2 regions of the Paenibacillus sp. V4I9 genome follow, and region 1 is predicted to be linked to the other one. Evidence: a T-box and tRNA genes for the amino acid it is inferred to sense, from the RefSeq annotation. Region 1 holds a T-box; the other holds one or more tRNA genes.
The links. The T-box of region 1 lies ahead of QFZ81_RS21850 (arginine--tRNA ligase). A T-box ahead of a tRNA ligase gene usually reads a tRNA of that ligase, here a tRNA-Arg.
Positions count from the first base shown of each region.

Region 2: it encodes a tRNA-Arg, which carries the amino acid that the T-box ahead of QFZ81_RS21850 (arginine--tRNA ligase) is inferred to sense. The anticodon was not compared.

Region 1 covers NZ_JAUSZE010000001.1:4,616,836-4,626,734, forward strand. Annotated here, with positions in the region: gene QFZ81_RS21815 (MFS transporter) at 1-1,121, opposite strand, end outside; gene QFZ81_RS21820 (sulfite exporter TauE/SafE family protein) at 1,310-2,077, shown strand; gene panD (aspartate 1-decarboxylase) at 2,450-2,851, shown strand; gene QFZ81_RS21830 (YheC/YheD family protein) at 2,844-3,599, shown strand; gene QFZ81_RS21835 (threonine synthase) at 3,988-4,965, shown strand; gene QFZ81_RS21840 (hypothetical protein) at 5,128-5,757, opposite strand; gene QFZ81_RS21845 (hypothetical protein) at 5,848-5,982, opposite strand; gene QFZ81_RS21850 (arginine--tRNA ligase) at 6,102-7,988, opposite strand; T-box leader at 8,068-8,287, opposite strand; gene QFZ81_RS21855 (EamA family transporter) at 8,336-9,202, opposite strand; gene QFZ81_RS21860 (GDYXXLXY domain-containing protein) at 9,260-9,899, opposite strand, start outside.
Region 2 covers NZ_JAUSZE010000001.1:307,694-317,592, forward strand. Annotated here, with positions in the region: gene QFZ81_RS01400 (spore coat protein) at 1-331, shown strand, start outside; gene QFZ81_RS01405 (YqcI/YcgG family protein) at 388-1,134, opposite strand; gene QFZ81_RS01410 (DUF1989 domain-containing protein) at 1,198-1,791, opposite strand; gene QFZ81_RS01415 (FUSC family protein) at 2,088-3,155, shown strand; rRNA gene QFZ81_RS01420 (16S ribosomal RNA) at 3,561-5,102, shown strand; rRNA gene QFZ81_RS01425 (23S ribosomal RNA) at 5,343-8,263, shown strand; rRNA gene rrf (5S ribosomal RNA) at 8,382-8,498, shown strand; tRNA gene QFZ81_RS01435 (tRNA-Met) at 8,549-8,625, shown strand; tRNA gene QFZ81_RS01440 (tRNA-Lys) at 8,633-8,705, shown strand; tRNA gene QFZ81_RS01445 (tRNA-Leu) at 8,726-8,805, shown strand; tRNA gene QFZ81_RS01450 (tRNA-Gly) at 8,849-8,923, shown strand; tRNA gene QFZ81_RS01455 (tRNA-Arg) at 8,932-9,008, shown strand; tRNA gene QFZ81_RS01460 (tRNA-Pro) at 9,035-9,108, shown strand; gene QFZ81_RS01465 (HD-GYP domain-containing protein) at 9,837-9,899, shown strand, end outside.

The DNA.
Region 1 (9,899 bases):
TTCTGGTGTGCTTCTACAAGCTGCTGTGAACCGATTGTTGTAATGGTGAAAATTATACCGTAAGCAATACCAAGCGTAGTTAGAGCGCTAAACGTGTACCAGAATGGAGTACCTTCGTGAATGAAGTAAAATAAGGCCGCAGTAATAACCAGTATTATATTACCTATGACTAATAGCCGTTTATATCCAAAGCGAAGCACCCATTTTCCACCAGGTATAGCAACGGCCATCCACCCAATGGATGTACTTAGAAGTGCAATACCGCTGACAAACAACGAGTAGCCTTGATTTTGCAAGAAGAGAGGTATGAAGCTGGAAGTCCCAAAGAGAGCCGCGCAGCTAAGAAAAGAGCTGGCAATCATAGTGGCCACCGGACGATTGCGCAGCAGATTTAACGGAACGAGTGGCGCAGGATGTTTTCTCTCATATAAAAAGAAAGCAATCATAAATATGCCCCCTAGCGCACCATAGATGTAGCTATAATGCTCAACTGCTGTTGTAAGCAGCAATAAAGATATACCACAGGCAAACAAAATAGCTCCGCCATAATCGACCACTGCTTTCTTCGGTTGATACACTTCCTTATACGGCTGCAAGGCAAGAAGTGCAACGATACATACTGGTATATTAACGAAAAAAATCCACCGCCAGCTCAGGTAGGTCACGAAGAATGTACCCAGAAGAGGCGCTAATATCGCAGATAACCCCCACATCCCTGTGAAATACGCTTGAATTTTACCGCGCTGCTCCACCGGATAAATATCTCCAGCAATGATGGCAGGAAAAGGCATCATCACCCCTGCACCAATCCCTTGAATCGCTCTGAAAAGGATCAGCTGCAGCATACTCTGGGATAAACCGCAAAGCACTGATCCGAAGAGAAACAGTAGTATACCTGCTGCATAGATCCGTTTTCGTCCAAATAGGTCTGATAATCTGCCTGCTAATGGAGCTAATACAGTAGAAAGGACCATATAAGAGGTAAATGCCCATGCGTACAGGTCATTGCCACCAATTTCTTTCACAATAATCGGCATTGTGGTATTCGCAATCGTGGTATCGATAGACGACACTAATACCGCCAAAACAATACTCACCATAACCGTTGTTCGATTTCTAATGGATGTCCCCTCCTTAATGCTGATTTTTTTACATCCATATATTGTAACTTATTCCAGAATGAATGAATAGCATGTTCAGAGCATGATGTAATCAATTAAATTAAAAGTTTTCCTTTACATAATGCTTTTCTATATAATAAAATTAATCCAATATGGTTAGTGGGTAATTGGATTGGGGACATGACAACATGACTTTAACAGTTTTATTTATGGGTGTATTCGTTGGTTTTATGGTCGGATTGACTGGTGTAGGCGGAGCTTCGCTGCTCACCCCCATTTTGATCCTGATTGGTATAAATCCTTCAATTGCCGTGGGAACAGACCTTCTTTATAATTCGATTACAAAGCTTTTTGGCACCATTCAGCATTGGCGGCAGAAAACGATTGATTTCAAGCTGGTTAAAATGCTCGCTATGGGTAGTATTCCAGGTGTAATCGCAGCCATTATTTTTTTGAAATTATTCAATTCGTTCTTTCATAATCAGGAGATCATTATTAAGCATGCTCTTGGTTATGTCTTGATTCTAGTAGCTTTTGCTACCTTGTTTAAAGTTTTCTTCGGCCACAAGATCAAAGAAAATCGTTGGCAGCTCAAATCTTTGGAGGAGAAACGAGGACTAACCATTACAATTGGTGCTGTATTGGGTTTTGTTGTCGGACTTACGTCCATTGGATCTGGCTCCCTGTATGCCATTGTGATGCTTTACTTTTTCCGTATGATTCCTGCTCAGCTCGTAGGAACTGACATCGCTCATGCTTTCTTCCTTGCGACAACTGCAGGTATTCTGCACGCAAGTATGGGGAATGTAAACTATACACTCGTCCTCAATCTTCTCATCGGTTCAGTTCCCGGTGTCATCATCGGCAGCATGCTATCCACCAAGGCACCGACCAATATTCTGCGCACGATTATTGCTAGTCTGGTATTAATTAGCGGTCTTAAATTAATAGGATGAATCGGAGCTGAGGCTCGGTTTTTATTTTCATTCAACTGGTCATCCATACGAAGAAGCGTCCGAGTAGACTTAATCGGACGCTTTTTGCTGTGCTCATATCATGTCGTTTTGTGCGGTTCCCCGGGAAATATCTGCTCCTTTACTTCAACGTCATTTCCCGAGTAAACCACAATTTATAGCTAAGTATGCTCAATATGATACTTGTAATTACCACTGCTGCTGTGAAAGCAAACAATTAGTATATCACAGGCATAATTCAACGTGGCATTAACCCATTTTTCGTAGGAAATAGGCTTTAACCTACACCAGGAGACTGACCTTAGTCATACTTTGTGATGTAAACCCAATGTGATGATAAAGGAGCTACTGCATATGCAGCGACTTATGTGTAAAGGGAAGATCCACCGTGCGACGGTAACGGAAGCCGATTTAGATTACGTTGGAAGCATTACCATAGACGGTTTACTGATGCGCAAAGCGAATATTTTACCCTATGAAATGGTTCAAGTCACAAGCCTGCGTAACGCTACCCGGTGGAAAACTTACGCGATACCTGCGCCGGAAGGCTGCGGTAAGATCGGTTTGAATGGTCCCCCTGCCCACCTTTTTGCTCCTGGCGACCTCGTTATTATTCTTAGTATGGGCCTTATGAATGAAGCCGAAGTTATCAACCTCAAGCCTCAAGTGGTTTTCGTTGATGAACGTAATCAATTACTCCGAGTTGAAGAACATGATTTGGTTATTCAAAAGCAAGAAGTGAAGTCTAATGACTAAGAAACTAAACACAAGCAAATGGTCTAAATATAAGCTGCTGCGGAAATCATCTAAACTTAGTGTGAATCTTCCAGAAACAGCATGGCTGAGAAAGAGCTCTTTCTGGCGCATGATAAAAAAATACGGTGAGGTCATCATTAAACCGACTGGGAGCTATGGGGGCAATGGTGTCATTCGGATCAAAAAGATGGATTCTTCCACATATGAGGTACAGGATGGCGCTACGAAGAAAAATTTTACAGAGCATAGCCAATTAAACGCCTATATCAAAAAGAAAGCGGGCAAGAACAACATCATTCAGCAGCGAATTCCGCTTGCTACGGTGAATGATCGGCCCTTTGATCTAAGAGTGATGGTGCAGCGACGCCTCAATTCATCTTGGGAAGTGACTGGTAAACTGGCCAAAGTGGCCGGAAAGGGCTTTATCGTAACGAATATTCGCATGAGCAGCGGTAAGGTCGTATCCGTGGAGCATGCTCTCAAAAACTCGGCGCTCAAAAAGATGCGGGCTGCTGACCTCCTCTCACAGCTCGATAAAGTTGCTCTACAAGCCGCTCAGAAATTAGGTCCTTTCTATCCTTGGGTGCGTACGATGGGGATTGATATGGCTTTTGATAAAGAGGGAGATGTTTGGATTATTGAGGTTAATTTTGCTCCCATGCTTGAGCTATTTTTGAAACTGAAGGATAAATCGATGTTCCACAAAATGAAGTCATTTCACAGAAAAAAACAAAAAAATGAATCGTAAAAATAAACCGGAAAATAAGTTCGAAAAATAAAATAAATCAAAAGACACAAGCCGTTTCCTTCTTCTCCTCTTAGTAATAGTCTAAATAAGAGTTTGCAATAGCGAAACTCAAATTACAACTACAATAGTTTTCCTGTTGAAAACTTTGAGGAGGCCCGGAGATGAATCGATTGGGGCTTTATTGCTCGCGATGTTCTGCAAGGCTCCCTTTCCGCTATCAAGAAATGAAATGTGACTGCGGTGGCACTTTATTGGTCGATTACGACTTGGAGCACATAGCTAGAACGTTAACGAAGGAAGCTTTACAAACACGCTACCCATCGATGTGGAGATATAAAGAATTGCTTCCAGTGAGTAACCCTGATTGTATCATCACCTTAGGAGAAGGTTGGACGCCGCTGCTGCGCATGCAGGATGGGAGCAGAAGCTGCCGATTAAACGTCTATGGATCAAGAGAGAAGAGCAGAACCCGACGGGGAGCTTTAAGTCGAGGGGCTTCTCCGTCGCTGTTTCCTTGCTCAAAGAAGCCGGAGCGACTAAAGCGGCCGTTCCATCAAATGGAAATGCCGCGGGCGCATTTGCAGCCTATGCAGGGCGTGCCGGAATCGAGGCTTCCGTCTTTATCCCCAAGGATTGCCCACCATTAATTGTGGACGAGTGTCCGTTATATGGAGCAGCCACCTTCCTTGTCGACGGCTTCATTCATGATGCAGCAGCAATCATTGAAGCGGGTAAACAAGATCAGGGTTGGGTAAACATCGGCACATTGAAGGAGCCCGGACGTGTAGAAGGCAAGAAAACAATGGGACTTGAGCTCGCCGAACAACTTGGTTGGACGTTCCCCGACGTTATCATTTATCCAACCGGCGGCGGCTCTGGTATTATTGGCATGTGGAAAGCTTACCAGGAGCTCAAAGAACTCCGCTGGATTGACGGTCCCATGCCAAGATTCGTCTGCGTTCAGGAAGAGGGATGCCAGCCAATTGTCGATGGCATAGCATGCAGCCAAGCTGAAAGTGACCAAGCTGCCGGAGTAGAAGCAAGTCCGACAGGTATGCGCGTACCGAATCCGCCAGATCTGGCGTTCATCCTGTCGATTGTGGAACAGAGCGGCGGCACAGCCATCGCCCTCTCCAAGAGCCAAATTGCCGAGGCCACTCGCACTTTGGGCTCGCAGGGCATCTCCGCGTCCCCCGAAGGCTCGGCAACTTGGGCAGGACTGCTTGCCCTCTGTGACAGCGGATGGCTGCGTCCGAGCGATTCCGTTGTGCTTTTTAACACATCGCATGCGATGAAATATGTGAAGTTTGGTTCCATCTCTGCACTTCCGATTATTAAAAGCTATGAGGATTATTGCCGTTTGTAGGAATGCTGTACGTTGTACACTTCCCATGATGCAAACACAAAAAAGCCTATTTACAGGAAGAAAAGACCAAACCTAACCAAACCTAACCAAACAAAACCAAATAAACCAAGCCAAAACAAAACAGCCAGGAGGAAACCCTCCTGGCTGTTCATTTTCTCAACCTTATTGACCTAAATTATTTTCTTCATACAACCGATACATCGCTTGAATTAAAGGCTCTGCCGGGTCACGATTCAATAAATATAACGTCATTAAATATTGCAGCGGAAGTGCACACGTATTATTGCCATCTTCAACGGCTACGAAGCCAGCCTCTAGGACTGGACCATGCTCCTCATGAAGCTCCAAGTCCACGTAGATCTTTTGATCAGGGAATTCTTCTCGTACGGTAGCCGCACAATAAGGAACAATATGTTTATCCAGCAGCTCTTTGGCTTCATCTTCCGACTGTGGAGGATTCGGCAGCGGATGATTTTCTGGGCTTCTCAGCAAGTCTACGAAGAAGGACGATAGCCACAGCCCCGCATTCGGATTCGTTTGGAAGTTTCTCATAATTTCATTCAAGAAAAATCCGCATGATGTGGACTTTTCATCATTTTTAAGTGTGAAAGCAAACATGGGACCGTAAGTCGGATTATTACCGATTTGTCCATCTACTTCATATTCGGGAAATTGTTCTTTCATTACTTCTTGAATGTGCTGAAACCAAGTCATAATGATTTGGGCCTGCTCGCGTTCTTGATCTTGTTCGTTATCTACTGGAGCTTGTGTATCGATATCTTTTTCTGTCATTGTGGTTAAAGCCTCCTGAAACATTCAAATTGGCACGAATATCCCTATTGTACCGCATTTGATCAAGATCAGAAAGCTTATGTTGCATTTTTAAGGTCGAATGCGAACAACCCCGACTTCCGAAGCATTTATCGAAATGGCAATGCCTCCTTGACCGATCGTTGCTTTAGCAAATTGTCTTACTCTTCCTTTCAATTTTCCATTGCTATAGCTTGATTTAAGCATAGACGAGCTCCTCCTCCACTTGAGCGCATGAACAACAGCTGCATACTGCAGTAGCATATGCGCAAGGAGTGACAGGTTGTCTCGGCGAGTACATAGGATGAATGTGATCGTTTTTCCGGTTACAATCGTTTTGGTGTCGGCATACCCAGTACTTCCAATACATGATGCATGGTCTGTTTATACGTTTGCGTGATCCAAAAGCGATGGGCGATGTGTTCTTCACTACCTTTTAAAACCGGACAAACACTGTAGAAATGGTTAAAAAGCGAAGCTAGCTCGAAAGCATAATGGCAGAGTATGCTAGGTGCCAATTGCTTAGTGGCAGTTTCCAGTGTTTCGGGCCAATAGGCGACGTGCCTCAAAAGGTGGTATTCCTGTTCTTCCAAAAGGGTCCCATCGAACTTTGCATCCATCTTATGAAGTCGAGTATCTTTCTTCGCTTTGTCCAATATACTGTTTGCTCTTGTGTATGCATAAAGCAAGTAGACGCCCGTGTTCCCGGTAATTTCCGTCGCATGTTCCAGGTCAAAAACAACTTCCGTTTGCAGCTGATATTTCAGCAAATAATAACGGATCGCAGCCGCAGCTATCGATCTGCTGGAAATCCCCGCTTTTCTTGAGCGTTTAGCGTCAATGACTCTCTCCATGCGATCAAGTAGGTCCGCGACTTTAATTCCAATCCCTTGGCGTCCAGACATCGCATAGGAGCTCTTGTCATCCGAAATATCAATACCCAGTCCTGAAGCAGTTTCCGGGCTTAAGGAAACGACCCCGTAGCTCACGTGCTTAAGTTGACTCGCCTGCTGCTCATAGCCCAGTACTTCTAGAGCTAGCTTAACCATTTCCTGCGGGTATTGCTGACGATAATCAATGACATTAATGACGACATCCGCTTGCCCTATCGATTTCATTCTGCCCTGGGAAGCTGTGGACCATAGTCCATCCTCCCATTTTTTATATACAAAATCATTCGGCAGCACACCGAATTTCCATAGATGATAGGCTATATCCTTTGCTGTATACGTTAAAATACCATTGGAACGGACGAGCACTTTATCCCCTTGATAATCCGTGCTTTCTCCAGCTGTAACAGCTCCTTCTTCTAGATTCTTCAGTACCCAGCAGCCTGCTAGTTTCCCATCCGTCACCTTATGAAACATACCTGTTTGGCTTAACAGCTCGAAGGTTGTATCCCAAAATCCCGCTCTCACAATACTGCTTTCCCAAACCAGCACATCGTAGTGAATACCGAATTGCTTCATTTCTTCCAACTGCTCGCGAACGATCCTTTCCGCCACCAAAGCACCCATCCATGCAAGATTGGAATGCCCGCTCTCTAGCGAATGAAGAACTGTAGAACGCTGCTCTACTAGCTCCGGCTGCACTTTGTAAGCCTGATTCACCTTCGCGTAAGTCTCCCAACAAAAGTCGCCAAATCGATTATAAGGCTCTTCTGTTTGTGTATGAAGAATGCCCACCACGGTATCCGCTAATTGATTCCCCAGATCATCAATATAGTTATGCACCTCCACCTGATAGCCTGCTTGCGAGAGCATGCGTGACAACGAATCACCGATACAGGAATTTCTCAAATGGCCAACATGAGCGGCTTTATTGGGGTTGATTGACGTATGCTCGATCAAAATTTTAGTTTTGTTTTTTTGGTCAACAAGCTCTTTGGCAGCACCATAATGACCAGAAGACCAGGTGTCCCAATTTACATAAAAGTTCAGAAACCCCGGCGGCACCGCAGCCACTTTGGCAAATAAGCCTTGAACACACCCGTTTTTTTCTATGCGTTGTTGAAGCTCTTGCGCGATTTGCAAAGGAGCTTTTCGAACTATTTTTGCTAAAAGCATTGCTACATTCGTGCTGTAATCACCGTGCTCAGGATGAGCTGGGTGCTCTGTCAAGATTTTCAGAGTCGCAGGCTGTTCTATTCCGTACTCTTGAAATAAAACATCTACATGAAGCTTGATTTCATTCGTTAGAAGCTGCTGAATCATGGAATATTCCTCCTAATAGGATAGTGCGAAACTGCGAATGTTTTTCGCAGGAAAACACAAAAAAGCCCCCGTCTCTACAATAAGAGACGAGAGCTGTCATTCCCGCGGTACCACTCTAAGTGTTAAACCACTGGTTTAACCCCTCCAACGATAACGGCTTACGCCGGATCTCCCTACATCGTACTTTCGGAAGACCATTTCCCAGGCCCGCTTCACTCTTGACATTCGTACCGGTTCCCACCTGCTCCGGCTCGCTGCGACTGTCCGACAAGAATTACTGTCCTGTTCACCAATGTTGCTTATGAGATTAAGAATTTACTGAATATTACAGCAATAATAATGTGTTGTCAAGATGCAACTAATTTCATCATCATAATGCCAATGAATGCTAAAGCTAAGCCGGATTGCTCCATTTTCGAGAATTTGTCCCTCAAAACAAACCGTGTATACAATAAGACAATCAATACATTAAGTGCAACGACCGCGGAAACTAACCCCGTTTTCCCCTGATCGAACGCATGGATAATGAAGATCATGCCAATGACATTTGTAATCCCGACGACCATTCCAATCAGGAAGGTTCTACGTTCTGTCCAACTGGCTGGCGCAGCTTCCTTTCCTATATCCTTGGCCCTGTCTTTCAACCACCATAATCCAAAACAGCATGTCCCTGTTGCAAACATAAAAAATAGCGTTGGAAATAATGGCGCAGAAACGATGGTTGTCCATTTGCTAGACAAATCATTTCCGGCAAAAAGAAACAAAGCAAGCACTCCCCATCCGGCTCCTTGCAGATTCTTTAATGTGATATCATTCGAATAACGAACGAATAAGATACCTACAACGATCACAATGAAGGCAAAAAACTGCCATAAATTGAGTCGTTCATCCCAAAGTAGAAATGCAACGAAGACCACAACGACCGATGGTAACCCGGTGAGGATGGCAACTAACGAGGCTTTGCCTACCGCAAAGCCTTTGAACATACTGGCATTGGCTCCAAATGAGAACAATCCCATCTGAACACCAATCAAAGCAGACACCGTCCACTCTTGCTGTGAAATAAGGGCGCAGCCAATGCTGACGAGCGCCCCCATAAAAAATGTGCCGCAGAGCAGCACATTCCGATTCAGCGATTGCTGACTGGTCCAATGATATAGAATGCCCCGCAGCCCGAAACTGATAGCCGCAAGTACTGAAAATATGAGCCACATGAGAACAGATACCCCTTTCTTTTAAGCAAAGATCGGGTAATTTTACCACATTAATCTTTATTGAACAACACTTGGTTGTAACAATAAACGCACAAGGATCGCATCGCCGCCAGCAGATACTTTTACTTCAGCAAATTTGGCATCCCGTTCATATACACCGCCTGTTCCTTCCGGAATGAAATAAGTCTCAATGCCGAACTCAATACCCTCGTAACCGATTTTGCTTCCATTCAAGCGAACCTCTCCCGCTGCTAATGTTTCCCCTTTAGTGTACACGCGGCGGTATTCGTAAACACCTGTCGCCCGGTTCGGAGCGAGAACGATTGTAATTTTCTTCTTAGAAGTGGACGCATGATCCATAACTTCAAAGATTTCCGTCTCAGATATCGTATAGCGCAAACGCACATAATCACCCTGTATGAGAGAACGTGGATCAAGCGGTTCAAGCTGCAGCTTAATTAGCTGTCCGTGAGCGAGCAGCCACTCACTTTTACCAATTTGTAAGGACATTGCCATGACTTGCAGCAGAACTAGCAGGGCAATAATCCAGCGGTTCATTGTATAATTAGAGCTAACCTCCGCTGGTTCAATCGCTTCCAAGCGATGTCTTTTTTCATACCAAACTGTAAAGGCGAGAACCAAAATCCCGATGACTGCAAAGCTAATCGATTTGTGCAGAAGCTTCCAGGCCAGATCG
Region 2 (9,899 bases), 4.3 Mb from region 1:
GACTCAACCGAAAAAACCGAATCAATCGCTGGCTGATGTGAAGGATGCAGGCATTAGCGCGCATATGCTAGGCCTTGTGAAATCCCATGCTGCACTGCTTACGATGACTTCTCTTGAAGTGACGAACCCTGTTGTACGTCGTGTATTGGCTTCTCAAGTACAGAACTTTATCGAGATGGCGTATGAAATTTTCTTGTATCAAAATAGAAATGCCTATTACCAAGTTCCGCAACTTGAAGCCTCTGATATGCAAAAAATGCTTAACACCTTCGTTCCGGCACAAGGAATGCCACAAATGCCACCAAATAACAGAGCAGGAACTGTACATTAAATTACAAAATAAACCAGCATCGGTCTCGGCAACCCATGCTGGTTTTTCTTTGCTCGTTAAACCTTATTTATCATAGAAGTGAAAGGGCATTTAGAAGCGACACTTTCATCATCACGCAAAAAATACTGCTCCCACTCTAGATTATCCGATTGGCCGTACCACTTCAAAGAGGGATGCGCGGGAACTCCGTCATACTCGACTAACTTCTGACGAATCAGCTTTTTCATATTACGGCCAAAAGGGGTCGAATCGTTGATTTCTTCGAATACCCACCGAGGCTGGAACGTAATGAGGAAACAAGGAGTTCGTCGGCTCTTCCGAATTTCGTGCGCAGGGGTCCCGCAAAAAGCGAAATACGGATGCCCGTTATAACAGAACTCCCAGGAATGATGGGTAGGATCTGACGAAATATGTGAAGGCCATGGGACCTGATCTTTAGCGCTTACCCGGCTTAAAACAGACCAAAACAGTTGTTCATAATCTTCTATAGAGAAGCTATTGACTAGTTCGTCAGGTGTATTAAAAAAAATGACTAGAGAAGCATATTTACCCATTTCACGCGAACAATCGCCGTATTGCTGCAAGAGCTTAGCGACATTATTGACGGCTTCGTCGGATCTAGGATCTGCAGCAAATCCGAATCGTAGACTATTAGAGATAAAGCCAAGACGACCGGGTATGCAAGGGTACATCTGGTCCGGATCATTAATCATATGACCAAATTTGCGAATAGCATCCTGCTGCCATTCCGGCAGATCCGTTTGATGATCCTCAAGCCAGTCTTTGGAGATTAAATTAGCCATGTCAACACCCTCCTTCATCCATTCGTGCATACTATGCGAAGGAGGAAAAGTGGGTGAATGTCCCTAGTTCATAATTTCCACATCAATAGGTGTGCAAACATATCCATTACAGGCGCTTTCTGAACAAGGACAAGCAGATACCGCCACGAATAGGTCCGTCTCTGCGCGAAGCTCAACATAGTCGCCAGCTTTGGATAGCGGCCGCTCTATCCTGATTTGTCCAGAAGGCAGAATAAACGTGTTCATAAAGAAGTTCAAAGAATAGTGTTGATCCGGAGCTGGAATGCTGAACTGAGCAAGGGCTTGATTCAGATTATGATAGCAGCTTGCATGGTTTTGTTTATCGTACAGCAGTTCATACATTTCAGAGCGGCAAGGAGAGTTAATGAAATCGTGTCGCCCTACGGTATCAGCCACAACAGTGAGCAGAGGGCTATATGTATTGGAATAGAGAAGATCCCCAGGTTTTAATTTCATCGCACGCAGCACATCCATGGTAACACCAGGATCCAGACGCACGTTGGTATCGTCGACACGATAGGCGACAAAGTCAGCAATCTGCTCGCCATTCACATCGGTTATGCGGACGACTTGCCCATTTCCCAGTTTAAAACCAAGCCCTTGCGTGGGGGGAATTCGCCATTTTTGTTTGATCATTGGTGTCCTCCTGCAGCATTAGGTAAGTTATCTTTACAGTATGGCTACTAGGAGTAGGTGTCATTCAAATGGAACCTTGGCTTTAAATATGCAGCTTGCCAAATTGCTAGGTGGTTCCCTCACGTTTCAGAGTGAGCAAGGTAATGGCAGCCAATTCATTGTTAGACTGACTTTGGGTGGATCATTCGGAGGATAGCGGCTAGCCGTATCTAATTCTAAACCTCATCTTTGCATCCATATCCGTACCTGTGTAAGATAATAAATGAATAAGATTTTTGTGAATGAGGTGGGGTTTCATGGTTTTCGGTGCGCGCGTGTGGAAAACGGGGATTGCTGTTGCTTTGGCCTTATACATAAGTGCTTGGCTCAATTTCTCTCCTCCTGTTATTGCGGCCGTAGCGGCAATTTTTGCCATGCAGCCTTCGATCTATCGATCTTGGCGCTATTTCCTAGAGCAGCTGCAGACGAATATTCTAGGTGCGGCATTGGCTCTGCTTGCGGGTATGTTTTTTTCTAATAATGTGATTGCTATTGGCATTGTATGTATCATTGTTATCATCATAAGTTTAAGAATGGGCATGGAGGAAACGATCGGCCTTACCTTAGTCACCGTTGTAGCAGTCATGGAGGCTTCAGGAGAGTGGCGCTTTGCCGTCAATCGCTTGCTGTTGAGTTTAATTGGCATAGGTTGTGCATTTGTAGTGAATGTTCTTTTCTTTCCACCTAAGCCCAAAGAGCAATTCGCCGCACAGATTCGTACTATTTTTGGTAAAATGTCGCTCCTCCTTCGCACGGTTATCTCTAATGAAATGAAAGAGACCGTATTCCGTGAGGAAAAAGAAGGTCTGCGCAGCGGTTTGAAGTCTTTATCGGATAAGTACAGACTCATGGAAGAAGAGATTAAGAAAATCAAGGGAAGCGGGTTAAACCGCATTCGTGAACTCGTTGTTTACAAGCAGAAGCTTCTCGTGATGTATAAAGGGCTTGAGGTTCTTGAAGCCGTGGATGAGCACTATTTTCAAACGTCCCGCACACAGGCAATCGATGTCTATTTCGATGATCATTTGGAAAAGCTAATAAAGTTCCACGAGCACGTTCTGCTGAAATTCGATGATAAGCTCAAGGATGACTGCTCGGAAGGTTTGGAGATGGAAGCAGAGAACGAGCGTTTCATGACAGTACTCATCGACCGTTATAATAAGCAGTCCGAAGGAATGTTGCGTTTGTCGGTTGTGGCTGCGGCTATGTACGACTATGGTCATCAGATAGCGAGGTTGGATAAGCTTGCCCAGCATGATCATCGTGGAGAATCAGAAGAGAGAGAACCCCTCGATTTATTGCTCAAGAGCATTAGATTGAAGTAGATTAAAACACTTTTTCATAAAATAGTCTTACTGAGCCTTTCGTTTGTCAGATGTTCTGGCCTCGAGAGGTTCCTTCATAAAAAATTAATTAAAGGTTGCTTTACAAAATTGTATGTGCTATATTATGATTCTTGTTCCAAACGGACAAGGGGCAAGCGATTATAAATGAGTCTGAACGTGTTGAATATCTTCACGAATGGATAAATAAAATAAAAGCTTGCAAATGAAATTCCAATATGGTATATTACTTCTCGCTGCTTCGGTAACACGGCAGTGAACGAAAGAAATTGATCTTTGAAAACTGAACAACGAGTGAGTAAGCACGAACGAGAAATCGTTCAAAAAGAGATTGCAAAATCTCGCTAGCAACGCAAATGAGCAATTAAGCTTTCAGATAGTTTTACTATTATGGAGAGTTTGATCCTGGCTCAGGACGAACGCTGGCGGCGTGCCTAATACATGCAAGTCGAGCGGATTTATCCTTCGGGATAAGTTAGCGGCGGACGGGTGAGTAACACGTAGGTAACCTGCCTATAAGACTGGGATAACTATCGGAAACGATAGCTAAGACCGGATAACTGGTTTTCTCGCATGAGAGAATTATGAAACACGGAGCAATCTGTGGCTTATAGATGGGCCTGCGGCGCATTAGCTAGTTGGTAGGGTAACGGCCTACCAAGGCGACGATGCGTAGCCGACCTGAGAGGGTGAACGGCCACACTGGGACTGAGACACGGCCCAGACTCCTACGGGAGGCAGCAGTAGGGAATCTTCCGCAATGGACGCAAGTCTGACGGAGCAACGCCGCGTGAGTGATGAAGGTTTTCGGATCGTAAAGCTCTGTTGCCCTAGACGAACAGCAAGGAGAGTAACTGCTCTTTGTGTGACGGTATAGGAGAAGAAAGCCCCGGCTAACTACGTGCCAGCAGCCGCGGTAATACGTAGGGGGCAAGCGTTGTCCGGAATTATTGGGCGTAAAGCGCGCGCAGGCGGTCAATTAAGTTGGGTGTTTAAGCCCGGGGCTCAACCCCGGTTCGCATCCAAAACTGGTTGACTTGAGTGTAGGAGAGGAAAGTGGAATTCCACGTGTAGCGGTGAAATGCGTAGAGATGTGGAGGAACACCAGTGGCGAAGGCGACTTTCTGGCCTATAACTGACGCTGAGGCGCGAAAGCGTGGGGAGCAAACAGGATTAGATACCCTGGTAGTCCACGCCGTAAACGATGCATACTAGGTGTCGGGGATTCGATTCCTCGGTGCCGAAGTTAACACAGTAAGTATGCCGCCTGGGGAGTACGCTCGCAAGAGTGAAACTCAAAGGAATTGACGGGGACCCGCACAAGCAGTGGAGTATGTGGTTTAATTCGAAGCAACGCGAAGAACCTTACCAGGTCTTGACATCCCTCTGAATACGGTAGAGATATCGTAGGCCTTCGGGACAGAGGAGACAGGTGGTGCATGGTTGTCGTCAGCTCGTGTCGTGAGATGTTGGGTTAAGTCCCGCAACGAGCGCAACCCTTGATCTTAGTTGCCAGCACTTTGGGTGGGCACTCTAAGATGACTGCCGGTGACAAACCGGAGGAAGGTGGGGATGACGTCAAATCATCATGCCCCTTATGACCTGGGCTACACACGTACTACAATGGTCGGTACAACGGGAAGCGAAGCCGCGAGGTGGAGCCAATCCTTAAAAGCCGATCTCAGTTCGGATTGCAGGCTGCAACTCGCCTGCATGAAGTCGGAATTGCTAGTAATCGCGGATCAGCATGCCGCGGTGAATACGTTCCCGGGTCTTGTACACACCGCCCGTCACACCACGAGAGTTTACAACACCCGAAGTCGGTGGGGTAACCCGCAAGGGAGCCAGCCGCCGAAGGTGGGGTAGATGATTGGGGTGAAGTCGTAACAAGGTAGCCGTATCGGAAGGTGCGGCTGGATCACCTCCTTTCTATGGAGACTCGGATCTGATAGATCCAGTCAAGTATCTTCGGATACAAAACGTTTACTCACTCGTGTTCAGTTTTGAAAGAGCAATCTTTCAAACACAAGTTGACAACCAACATCGCTTTGCGAATGTAATGGTTGCAACATTGTTCCTTGAAAACTAGATAACGAAACAAAACGTAAAGTAAGAACTTAGGTTGTGTGATTCTTTTGGATCATGCAAAAATCTTTAAAGTTTTTTCTAGGTTAAGCTAGAAAGAGCACACGGAGGATGCCTAGGCACTAGGAGCCGAAGAAGGACGTGGCGAACGACGAAATGCCTCGGGGAGCCGTAAGCAGGCTTTGATCCGGGGATGTCCGAATGGGGGAACCCAGCTGTGGTAATGCGCAGTTACTCTATTGTGAATACATAGCAATAGTAGAGGCATACCCAGGGAACTGAAACATCTAAGTACCTGGAGGAAAAGAAAACAAAAGTGATTCCGTCAGTAGCGGCGAGCGAAAGCGGAATAGCCCAAACCAAGGAGCTTGCTCCTTGGGGTTGTAGGACCTCGTTATGGGGTTAGTTCGGTAGGCGAAGAGATCTGGAAAGGTCCGGCATAGAAGGTAAAAGCCCTGTAGCCAAAATCGAACGAAACCCCTAGAGGTATCCTGAGTACGGCGGGTCACGTGAAACCCCGTCGGAATCCGGCAGGACCATCTGCCAAGGCTAAATACTCCCTAGTGACCGATAGTGAAGCAGTACCGTGAGGGAAAGGTGAAAAGCACCGCGGAAGCGGAGTGAAAAAGAACCTGAAACCGTGTGCTTACAAAAAGTCAGAGCCCTCTATATGGGTGATGGCGTGCCTTTTGTAGAATGAACCGGCGAGTTACGTTCCCGTGCGAGGTTAAGCTGAAAAGGCGGAGCCGCAGCGAAAGCGAGTCTGAATAGGGCGCTTTAGTACGTGGACGTAGACCCGAAACCGTGTGATCTACCCCTGTCCAGGGTGAAGGTGAGGTAACACTCACTGGAGGCCCGAACCCACGCATGTTGAAAAATGCGGGGATGAGGTGGGGGTAGCGGAGAAATTCCAATCGAACTCGGAGATAGCTGGTTCTCCCCGAAATAGCTTTAGGGCTAGCCTCGGATGTTGAGTTGTGGAGGTAAAGCACTGATTGGGTGCGGGGCCCGCCAAGGGTTACCAAGTCCAGTCAAACTCTGAATGCCACAAACTTAAATCCGGGAGTCAGACAGTGAGTGCTAAGATCCATTGTCAAAAGGGAAACAGCCCAGACCATCAGCTAAGGTCCCCAAGTGTGTGTTAAGTGGGAAAGGATGTGGAGTTGCACAGACAACCAGGATGTTGGCTTAGAAGCAGCCACCATTGAAAGAGTGCGTAATAGCTCACTGGTCGAGTGACTCTGCGCCGAAAATGTAACGGGGCTAAACACGCCACCGAAGCTATGGCTTGCACGTATGTGCATGGGTAGGGGAGCGTTGTATGTACGTAGAATTCTGACCGTAAGGACAGGTGGAGCGCATACAAGTGAGAATGCCGGTATAAGTAACGAAAAGATCAGTGAGAATCTGATCCGCCGAAAACCTAAGGGTTCCTGAGGAAGGCTCGTCCGCTCAGGGTAAGTCGGGACCTAAGGCGAGGCCGAAAGGCGTAGTCGATGGACAACAGGTGGAAATTCCTGTACCACCGTAGCCGTTATGAGCGATGGAGTGACGCAGAAGGATAGTGACGCGAGCTGATGGATGCTCGTCCAAGCAGTGAGGCTGATGTGTAGGCAAATCCGCACATCGTTAAGGCTGGGCTGTGATGGGGAGGGAAACTTTAAGTACCGAAGGTCATGAGTTCACACTGCCAAGAAAAGCTTCTAGCCAGGCGAAGGTGCCCGTACCGCAAACCGACACAGGTGGGTGAGAAGAGAATTCTAAGGCGCGCGGAAGAACTCTCGTTAAGGAACTCGGCAAAATGACCCCGTAACTTCGGGAGAAGGGGTGCCTCGGTAGGGTGAATAGCCCGAGGGGGCCGCAGTGAAAAGGCCCAAGCGACTGTTTAGCAAAAACACAGGTCTGTGCGAAGCCGCAAGGCGAAGTATACGGGCTGACGCCTGCCCGGTGCTGGAAGGTTAAGAGGAGTGGTTAGGGACCTCGGTTCCGAAGCTATGAATTGAAGCCCCAGTAAACGGCGGCCGTAACTATAACGGTCCTAAGGTAGCGAAATTCCTTGTCAGGTAAATTCTGACCCGCACGAATGGCGTAACGACTTGGGCGCTGTCTCAACGAGAGATCCGGTGAAATTTTAATACCTGTGAAGATGCAGGTTACCCGCGACAAGACGGAAAGACCCCATGGAGCTTTACTGCAGCTTGATATTGGACTTTGGTACGATCTGTACAGGATAGGTGGGAGCCTTTGAAGCCTGAGCGCCAGCTTGGGTGGAGGCATCGTTGGGATACCACCCTGATCGTATCGGAGTTCTAACCTGGTACCGTGATCCGGTATGGGGACAGTGTCAGGTGGGCAGTTTGACTGGGGCGGTCGCCTCCTAAAATGTAACGGAGGCGTTTAAAGGTTCCCTCAGAATGGTTGGAAATCATTCGCAGAGTGCAAAGGCATAAGGGAGCTTGACTGCGAGACCTACAAGTCGAGCAGGGACGAAAGTCGGACTTAGTGATCCGGTGGTACCGAATGGAAGGGCCATCGCTCAACGGATAAAAGCTACCCTGGGGATAACAGGCTTATCTCCCCCAAGAGTCCACATCGACGGGGAGGTTTGGCACCTCGATGTCGGCTCATCGCATCCTGGGGCTGAAGTAGGTCCCAAGGGTTGGGCTGTTCGCCCATTAAAGCGGTACGCGAGCTGGGTTCAGAACGTCGTGAGACAGTTCGGTCCCTATCTGTCGCGGGCGTAGGAAATTTGAGAGGAGCTGTCCTTAGTACGAGAGGACCGGGATGGACGTACCGCTGGTGTACCAGTTGTCTCGCCAGAGGCATCGCTGGGTAGCTATGTACGGAGGGGATAAGCGCTGAAAGCATCTAAGCGCGAAGCCCCCCTCAAGATGAGATTTCCCAGTATGTAAGACCCCTTGTAGACGACGAGGTTGATAGGTTCGAGGTGGAAGTGCAGCAATGTATGCAGCTGACGAATACTAATCGGTCGAGGGCTTAACCTAATATAGGGATCTTTAATCGTAGATTAAAGTCTCTCAGATTCGCCCAGAAAAAAAACCTAAGGATTACTTTACAAATGTTTCGTATCTAGTTTTCAAGGCGCAAACCACGCTTTGACTGTTTGGTGATGATGGCGGAGGGGACCCACGCGTTCCCATCTCGAACACGACCGTTAAGCCCTCCAGCGTCGATGGTACTTGAACCGCAGGGTTCTGGGAGAGTAGAACGTTGCCAAGCAGTACCCGCAAGGGTATTAGTACCAATGTAGGGAACACATCTAACTATGACGCGGGGTGGAGCAGCCCGGTAGCTCGTCGGGCTCATAACCCGAAGGCCGCAGGTTCAAATCCTGCCCCCGCAACCAATGATGCGAGTCATTAGCTCAGTTGGTAGAGCACCTGACTTTTAATCAGGGTGTCGTAGGTTCGAATCCTACATGACTCACTTTGCCTTATTTACAGCATGCGCGTATGGCGGAATTGGCAGACGCACTAGACTTAGGATCTAGCGGGCGACCGTGGGGGTTCAAGTCCCTCTACGCGCATCAATCATCCCCAAGTCGTACTATACGGCTTGGGGATCCCTATGCGGAAGTGGCTCAGCGGTAGAGCATCGCCTTGCCAAGGCGAGGGTCGCGGGTTCGATCCCCGTCTTCCGCTCCATTTATTAAGCGCCCTTAGCTCAGCTGGATAGAGTATTTGACTACGAATCAAAAGGTCGGGAGTTCGAATCTCTCAGGGCGCGCCATTTTTTTAGATATTCATAGTTAGTTTCGGGACGTAGCTCAGCTTGGTAGAGCACCTGCTTTGGGAGCAGGGGGTCGCATGTTCAAATCGTGTCGTCCCGATCATAGTAGAGCATAATCTAGCAGTGAAATCACTGCTAGATTATGCTTTTTTGTGTTTTCATACAGTTAACTGATTTGATTAATCATAACTTGATTGCTTTCGGTCTACTGCGTTTTAGCTAGGGGTTGGGAGCCAATTTGGTATGATAGTGGGCCCTTTGATAGGTGGTTTCCTCGGCGGATGGGTCCACAAGGAGCAAATTTTATATCCATCTATACAATGGACTATAATAACCACTTGACTCCTTACGGATCACAGGTATATATCTATGACAATTATTCTTCTTATCAGGTACAAAATGCGCTTAAGCACGAATACTTTATGGAAACTACAGTAATCGACATTGAGCAGATTCTATTAACTCTCTACAATCCGAATAATCCCTTCTCCCAAAATGGTAAGAGGACACACAGCTCTTGTTATCACTTATTGAACCTATTATTTCAGTTAACTAGATCTTTAGAACTAGAAAAGGTCAGCCTATTTCATTAGAAGTGGGCTGGCCTTTTTGTTTTTGGTGCAGGATATACGCAAGTTATCTGACAGAAATCGAGAGAATAATCCAAGAAATTAACAAAAAGTGAGTAATTATATAGCGATATGAGTAAAAAAATATTAGAATAATGGAAATTTTTATTTATAATAGAGGAGAATCTCCTTATTAAGAAGAACTAGTACTAATTCAATAGTTGGGGAAGTTTATTTGAGAAGAATAAGAGGTACATCTATGCAGAATTCATTGTTTTTTAAAAATGTGATAAATTCTGATTCCATCTTCGAATCGATCGGA